Linked DNA regions of Pleurocapsa sp. PCC 7327. The main gene of each other region encodes a partner of the protein of the gene in region 2 in a complex. Links are inferred from orthologs where the notes say so. Each region holds a gene or a part of one and is shown on either strand. Other genes may lie near its edges.

Region 1 (4,417 bases), 140 kb from region 2 along the record:
TCTTGATTTTTTTGGGCTGGCGATCGCGCCGGTAAAATTTCCACCTTAATTCTAAATCATCCCGCAAATATGCAACGCCCTTTGCGATCGCGAATTCGCTACAGAAAATAACTTTGCAAATAGCTCAAGGTTAATTTTTTAGACTCTGCGACTAGACGTTGCCGAAAAGCATCTTCTTGACTCAGAGACAGCCACAGTAGAGTCCCGATCGCTTTCACCACTACAAAGGCGATCGCTTCATAATCGGCTTTCTTAACTCGCTACTCGCTCGTGACGACACGTATGTTTTATAGGAATCAAACTAGCTATCAAAAGCACTAAAGCTATACTGTTAGAGAGATAAGGGTCTTTCTTCCATTGAGATCGTTATTATCGACAAATAATTGAAATGACATTAGAGTCCGTCGTCCGTGCTTTAGCGCGATCGCCCCTCACTCAAGAATTGCTCCAAAAGCTGAACCAGCAGCGATCGCTGCTGTTGTCTGGCATGCCTCGCTTACCGAAGGGATTAGTTGCTTCGAGTTTGGCGCAATCTCAAGACAAAAATCTATTAGTCGTCTGCGCCACGCTTGAAGAAGCAGGGCGCTGGGCGACACAATTAGAGGCGATGGGGTGGAAGACCGTACATTTCTATCCTACCTCGGAAGCATCGCCCTACGAGCCATTTAACCCCGAATCAGAGATGATTTGGGGACAGATGCAGGTGTTGTCCTCTGTCGTTATTAGTCATTTGTCATTGGTAGGAGAAAAAGAACAAAGGACAAAGGACGAAGGACAAAAAACTAATATTGCTATCGTTGCAACGGAGAGGGCGCTACAACCTCATTTACCATGGCCAGAGATTTTTCAATATTATTGTTTGGAGTTCGAGCTAGGAATGGCGCAGGAGGCAAAAACCCTAGACTCGCACTTGGCAAGATTGGGTTACGAACGAGTCCCTCTGGTAGAAACTGAGGGGCAATGGAGTCGCCGAGGGGATATCGTCGATATTTTCCCCGTTTCGGCAGAATTGCCCGTGCGCCTGGAATGGTTTGGCGACGAACTAGAACAAATTCGAGAGTTCGATCCGGCAACGCAGCGTTCCCTTGATAAAATCGATCGCTTGGTTCTCACCCCGACAAGTTTTGCACCGATTATTGCTGCTGCAATTAAAAATATAGAAGATTCGCTATCGATATATCTTTCTGCTCAAGAGAAAGAAGCTTTTAGTACGGGAAATTTACCGGAAGGAATGCAACGATTTTTGGGAATTGCCTTTGAAAAACCCGCTTCTTTATTAGAGTATTTACCCAAGAATACTCTATGCGTATTTGATGAAATCGAACAATGTCGCGCCCATAGCGATCGCTGGGTTGAGTATGTCGAAGATCGATGGTTAGAGTTAGACAAACCTTTACCAAAAATTCATCGTTCTTTTGAGGAATCTTTTCAATTAGCCGAACAATTTCCAATTGTTTATTTATCCGAACTTGCCGAAGAAATCTATCATCATTCAATTTATACAGTTAATCTTTCCAGCCGTCCCATTCCAACAACTCCCCATCAATATGCAAAACTAGCTGAAATTTTGCGAGGAAAGCGAGAAATTTATAGTGGCATTACCCTCAGTAAATATGCTAGCTGGATTATTTCCGCTCAACCTTCTCGGACGGTGTCGCTATTACAAGAACACGACTGTCCCGCACAATTTATCCCCAATCCACGCGACTATCCAGCCATAGAAAAACTCAACGCGCAAAATACAGCAGTTGCCTTAAAATATTCTGGCTTAGCAGAATTAGAAGGGTTTATTTTACCGACTTATCGTATCGTCGTCGTTACCGATAGAGAATTATTCGGACAACACGCATTAGTAAGCCTTGGCTACGTACGAAAACGTCGCCGTGCTGCCTCTAAACAAGTCGATCTCAATAAATTGCGTCCGGGAGATTACGTCGTTCATAAAAGTCATGGAATCGGGAAATTTGTCAAGCTAGAGACGTTATCCGATCGCGAATATTTAGCCATTCAATATGCCGATGGATTGTTGAGAGTTCCGGCAGATTCTTTTGATAGTTTATCTCGCTATCGCCAGGCGGGAAATCGTCCTCCCGAATTACATAAAATGTCGGGGAAAGCTTGGGAAGCGACCAAAAATAGAGTTCGTAAATCGGTCAGAAAATTAGCCGTCGATTTATTGAATTTATATGCCAAGCGATCGCAACTTTCCGGTCATGCTTATCCCGCCGATACGCCTTGGCAAGCAGAATTAGAAGATTCTTTTCCCTATCAACCCACGCCGGATCAACTCAAGGCAATTCAAGATGTCAAGATAGATTTAGAAAGCGATCGCCCGATGGATCGTCTCGTCTGTGGCGATGTCGGTTTTGGCAAAACCGAAGTGGCAATTCGCGCCATCTTTAAAGCCGTCACTAGCGCACACAAACAAGTCGCTTTTCTCGCGCCAACGACGATTCTAACTCAGCAACACTATCACACGCTAAAAGAACGATTTGCTCCCTATCCTATTAACGTTGGCTTGCTCAATCGCTTCCGAACTGCATCGGAGAAAAAAGAGATTTTACAGCGCCTCGCAACAGGAGAATTAGATATTGTCGTCGGCACGCATCAGCTATTAGGAAAAGAGGTTAAATTTAGAGATTTGGGAATGTTAGTCATCGACGAAGAACAGCGATTTGGAGTCAATCAAAAAGAAAAAATTAAAGCGATGAAAACGCAAGTCGATGTACTAACTTTGACAGCGACTCCGATTCCTCGAACCCTTTATATGTCTTTGTCGGGAATTCGGGAAATGAGTTTAATTACCACTCCCCCGCCTTCCCGTCGTCCCATCAAAACCCATTTATCGCCCTACAATTTAGAAGTCGTCAGAACAGCCATTCGCAACGAACTCGATCGCGGCGGACAAGTATTCTATGTCGTTCCCAGAGTCGAAGGCATTGAAGAAACTGCTGGACAATTGGGACAAACAATCCCCAGTGCGAGAATTGTCGTTGCCCACGGACAAATGGACAGCTCCGAACTCGAAGCAACCATGCTTGCCTTTAATAACGGAGAAGCCGACATTCTGGTGTGTACGACGATTATTGAATCGGGATTGGACATTCCCAGAGTCAACACCATTATCGTCGAAGATGCCCAGCTATTTGGATTATCCCAACTATATCAGTTACGCGGACGAGTCGGGCGATCGGGAGTGCAAGCACACGCTTGGTTATTATATCCCAGCAAAGGGACACTAACAGATACCGCACGCCAGCGCTTGCGTGCCTTGCAGGAATTTACCCAACTCGGTTCTGGCTATCAATTAGCTACCCGCGACATGGAAATTCGCGGCGTGGGCAATCTGCTAGGGGTAGAACAGTCAGGGCAAATGGAGGCGATTGGGTTTGAGTTATATATGGAGATGTTGCAGGAGGCGATCGAGGAGATTCAGGGACAAGAAATCCCGCAAGTGGACGATGCGCAAATCGATCTGAAGCTGACTGCTTTTATTCCGACCGATTATATTCCCGATCTCGAACAGAAAATGGATGCGTATCGGGCAGTTGCGCTGGCGAATTCCAAGCGAGAATTGCAACAAATCGCCGCAGATTGGAACGATCGCTATGGCAAGCTGCCTACACCCGTAGAACAGTTGTTGAAAGTGGTCGAACTCAAACAAATTGCCAAGTCGCTGGGCTTTTCTCGCGTCAAACCGGATGGCAGCCAGCACGTCATTTTAGAAACCCCCATGGAAGAACCTGCCTGGAAGTTATTGCAAGAAAAGCTTCCCGAACACTTGCGATCGCGTTTCGTTTACAGTCCGAAAAAGGTGACGGTGAGAGGATTGGGCGTATTGAACCCCCAGCAGCAGTTGGAGAATTTAATTGATTGGTTGGGTAAGATGCTCGATGCTTTACCTGAGGCTAAGGTTGTTTGAATTTCGCGCACGGATAAAACCCGACTAAACGAGAAGCTTTTGCCGCAGGGTTTTTGCCTGTTGCGCGATCGCGTCCCAATCTCTTGTTTCTATAAGTTGTTGGGGAAATAATTGACCGGAAAGACCAACAGCGATCGCGCCTGCTTCGATAAATTGACAAGCATTTTCTATGCTAATCCCTCCGGTGGGAATCAGCGGAATTTCCCGCAAAGGACCTTGTAAACTTTTGATGTAACTGACTCCGCCAACTGCATCGACGGGAAAAACTTTGACGCAGCTAGCACCGGCTTGCCATGCCGCGACAATTTCGGTAGGAGTAAGCGCCCCAGCAACGATGGGAAGATTGAATTCGATCGCCGTTTGAATGAGTGGTAAATTCACGTGAGGGGTGAAACAGAATTGAATGCCGCAGGCGATAGCATCCTTAAGGCGATCGACGGTTAAAATCGTGCCAGTCCCGATGATACAGTTAGGTAATTGCGATCGCAGTTGACC
Region 2 (3,825 bases):
GCGGGAATGCGCCAAGCAGGAACCTCTAAGCATCAAATTCTCGCTCTCTGGATAGGGGTAGTTATTTTGAGTGGATTTGTCGCGATCGCAGGGTATTTTTTAGAAAATAGCATTTCCGATGTATTCGTTGCGATCGCAGAAGCCATTGCAGGCGGCGCAATTCTAGCGATGCTGGCTAGTACCATGATGCCTGAAGCCTTCGAGTTAGGCGGCAGTTCGGTGTCTTATTCCACCATTGCCGGGTTTTTGCTGGGTTTTGCGATCGCATCGATTGGGTTTTGAGATTTGCCGATCGGCAGAAAAAAATCTAGCAAAATAGTATATGCTGGCTCAGTTATTGGTTCGCGAGCTGAGATCTCGCACCTTTGGCAAAAGCTCAACTCTATTAAAATAGACTGAAATTCCTATCGGGTCTTCTTTATTAGCCAGGAAATTAATTACAATCATGGCTCAGTCCCAAGCAAATCGAAATCAAAATACTATCCGCATCCGCGGCGCAAGGCAACACAATCTCAAAAATATCGATCTAGAGATTCCCCGCGATAAACTGATCGTCTTCACGGGGGTTTCTGGTTCTGGAAAATCTTCTCTGGCGTTTGATACGATTTTTGCCGAGGGACAGCGACGCTATGTTGAATCCCTCAGTGCCTATGCGCGTCAGTTTCTCGGACAATTGGATAAACCCGATGTAGATGCGATCGAGGGGTTAAGTCCTGCCATTTCCATCGATCAAAAATCCACTTCTCATAACCCGCGTTCTACGGTTGGAACGGTTACGGAGATTTATGATTATCTAAGACTGTTATTTGGTCGTGCGGGAGAACCTCACTGTCCGATTTGCGATCGCAATATTGCCCCGCAAACCATCGATGAAATGAGCGATCGCGTCATGGAACTTCCCGATCGCACCCGCTTTCAGATTCTTGCTCCCGTCGTTCGCGGCAAAAAAGGAACGCACAAGCAATTGTTATCGAGTTTAGCCTCTCAGGGATTCGTGCGCGTCAGGGTTGATGGAGAGGTGAGGGAACTTGCCGATGCGATTGAATTGGATAAAAATCATAAACACGATATTGAAATCGTTGTCGATCGCTTAATTAAAAAATCTGGTATCGAAGAACGTCTAGCCGACTCTCTGGCAACTTGTCTCAAAAATTCTAGCGGCGTTGCCGTTATCGAATTGTTAAACGATCCTCCGTCTACAGAGACAGCAACAGAATCAAATAACGGTAAAAAACCCCAACCCAAGACACAAGAAATTATCTTTTCAGAAAACTTTGCCTGTCCCGAACATGGGGCAGTTATGGAAGAATTATCCCCTAGATTATTTTCCTTTAACTCTCCCTATGGCGCTTGTCCCCACTGTCACGGATTGGGAAGTTTGCGAACTTTCTCGCCAGAATTAGTCATTCCCGATCCCACACAGCCAGTTTACGCCGCGATCGCGCCTTGGTCGGATAAAGATAATTCCTATTACCTTTCTCTAATCTACAGCATCGGACAAGCCTATGGATTTGAATTACAAACTCCCTGGAATCTACTCACACCCGAACAGCAACACGTCCTTCTCTATGGCAGTGAAGAACCGATCTATTTTGAAGATGATTCCCGCTTTCGAAAAGGCAAGGGATACTATCGCAATTTTGCTGGCATTCTTGCCATGCTCGAGCGCAATTATCAAGAAACCAGTTCGGATGTTATCAAACAAAAATTAGAGAAATATATCATCAATCAACCCTGTGATGTTTGTCAGGGGAAAAGACTCAAACCCGAAGCCCTTTCAGTTAGATTAGGACAATATCGAATTACCGATTTAACCAACGTCCCCATTCGAGAATGTTTGGAAAGGATCGATCGCTTACAATTAACCCCCAGACAAGCCATCATTGGCGATTTAGCACTGAGAGAAATTAAAGCGAGATTGCAATTTTTAATCGATGTTGGTTTAGATTATTTAACCCTAGACCGTGCCGCCATGACCCTTTCGGGTGGAGAAGCGCAAAGAATTCGTTTAGCAACTCAAATTGGAGCGGGATTGACGGGAGTACTTTATGTCTTAGACGAACCCAGCATTGGATTGCATCAGCGAGACAATGGACGCTTATTAAATACTTTGAAAAAATTGCGAGATTTGGGCAATACCTTAATCGTTGTCGAACACGATGAAGAAACGATTCATAGTGCAGATTATCTCATCGATATTGGACCCAAAGCAGGGATTCATGGAGGAGAAATTGTCTGTCAGGGGGATTTAAAAACTTTACTCCAAACTGAAGCTTCTTTAACGGGAGCATATTTATCGGGAAGACAAGTTATAGAAACTCCTGAAATCAGAAGAGAAGGAAATGGATTTTCTTTATTTCTCAAAAATTGTCACCTTAATAACCTCAAACATATCGATGTCGAAATTCCCCTCGGTAAATTAGTTAGTATTACTGGGGTTTCTGGTTCCGGAAAGTCTACCTTGGTCAACGAACTTTTATATCCTGCCTTACAACATCATCTCACCCGTCAAGTTCCTTTTCCTAAAAAATTGGGAGAAATTAAAGGACTTGATGCTATTGATAAAGTCATTGTTATCGATCAATCTCCGATTGGGAGAACACCTCGTTCTAATCCGGCAACTTATACTGGAGTTTTTGATGTTATTCGCGATATTTTTGCCGAAACAATTGAAGCAAAAACAAGGGGTTATAAACCCGGACAATTTTCTTTTAATGTCAAAGGAGGACGATGCGAAGCCTGTGGCGGACAGGGAGTGAATGTTATTGAAATGAATTTTCTCCCCGATGTGTACGTGCAATGCGATATATGTAAAGGCGCAAGATATAACCGAGAAACTTTGCAAGTGAAATATAAAGGAAAATCCATTGCCGATGTTTTAGATATGACAGTTGAGGAAGCTTTAGATGTTTTTCAAAATATTCCCAGAGCTTTAAATCGTTTGCAAACATTAGTCGATGTCGGATTGGGTTATATTAAGCTAGGACAACCTGCTCCTACTTTATCTGGCGGAGAAGCACAACGGGTAAAATTAGCCTCGGAATTATCTCGTCGCGCCACAGGAAAAACCCTTTATTTAATTGACGAACCGACGACGGGTTTATCCTTTTATGATGTTCATCATTTATTAAACGTATTGCAACGTTTAGTAGACAAAGGGAATTCGATTTTGGTCATCGAACACAATTTAGATGTGATTCGTTGTGCAGATTGGGTAATCGATTTAGGACCAGAAGGCGGCGACAGAGGCGGAGAAATTATTGCAGTTGGAACGCCAGAAGAAGTGGCAGAAAATCCTAATTCATACACGGGTCAGTATTTAAAGCAGGTGTTAAAGCAGCATCCACCGAAAGCGATCGCTTGAAAAAATAGCTTTTAGCTGACAGGTTGTCCCAAAAGTATAAAATGCGTCATGTTGAGCGTAGCGATCGCGAAGCGAAACATCTCCCAATTAGTAATTCGCAATTAGTCAGCAGCTCTGTGTGCGATCGCGGAATCCATAAAGTTTGTACGGACGGGTAGGGGCAGGTTTGATAAAAAAGAATAAGAATAAAATCTAAAAGTAATTAGCTAAACCTGCCCCTACAATAACCAATCGAATATATTTTACGCCACAAAGATTAATTAAATTTCTACTTATTTCTACTATTTTCCACTTTATTATTCGGTTAAATATACAACTGACTAATAATTTCTATTTAATCTGGGACTGACATGTAAACTCTTTACTAATACTGTTAAGTTACGGCAGTTATGATTGCTAGTAATATTCCAAAATCATTAGAAGATGTTTGAGTTAAATCAACAACAGTTAACTCAAATAAC

What was found.
Region 1: the proteins of uvrA (region 2) and mfd are in contact, whole or in part, in a crystal structure (PDB 4DFC), measured with the Escherichia coli proteins. The link is inferred for Pleurocapsa sp. PCC 7327 from one-to-one orthologs.

Annotation. Positions count from the first base shown.
Region 1 is NC_019689.1:4,206,500-4,210,916, forward strand. The notes cover bases 27-4,122. They hold mfd (transcription-repair coupling factor), read left to right. Parts: upstream 27-388; coding sequence 389-3,922; downstream 3,923-4,122. Other genes in these bases: PLE7327_RS19000 (bifunctional 4-hydroxy-2-oxoglutarate aldolase/2-dehydro-3-deoxy-phosphogluconate aldolase), read right to left, coding at 3,947-4,122. In the rest of the region: more of PLE7327_RS19000, read right to left, coding at 4,123-4,417. UniProt on the Escherichia coli protein: Couples transcription and DNA repair by recognizing RNA polymerase (RNAP) stalled at DNA lesions. Mediates ATP-dependent release of RNAP and its truncated transcript from the DNA, and recruitment of nucleotide excision repair machinery to the damaged site.
Region 2 is NC_019689.1:4,070,426-4,074,250, forward strand. Bases 61-3,564 are described here. They hold uvrA (excinuclease ABC subunit UvrA), read left to right. Parts: upstream 61-445; coding sequence 446-3,364; downstream 3,365-3,564. Other genes in these bases: PLE7327_RS18420 (cyclic nucleotide-binding domain-containing protein), read left to right, coding at 61-282. Outside these bases: more of PLE7327_RS18420, read left to right, coding at 1-60. UniProt on the Escherichia coli protein: The UvrABC repair system catalyzes the recognition and processing of DNA lesions. UvrA is an ATPase and a DNA-binding protein. A damage recognition complex composed of 2 UvrA and 2 UvrB subunits scans DNA for abnormalities.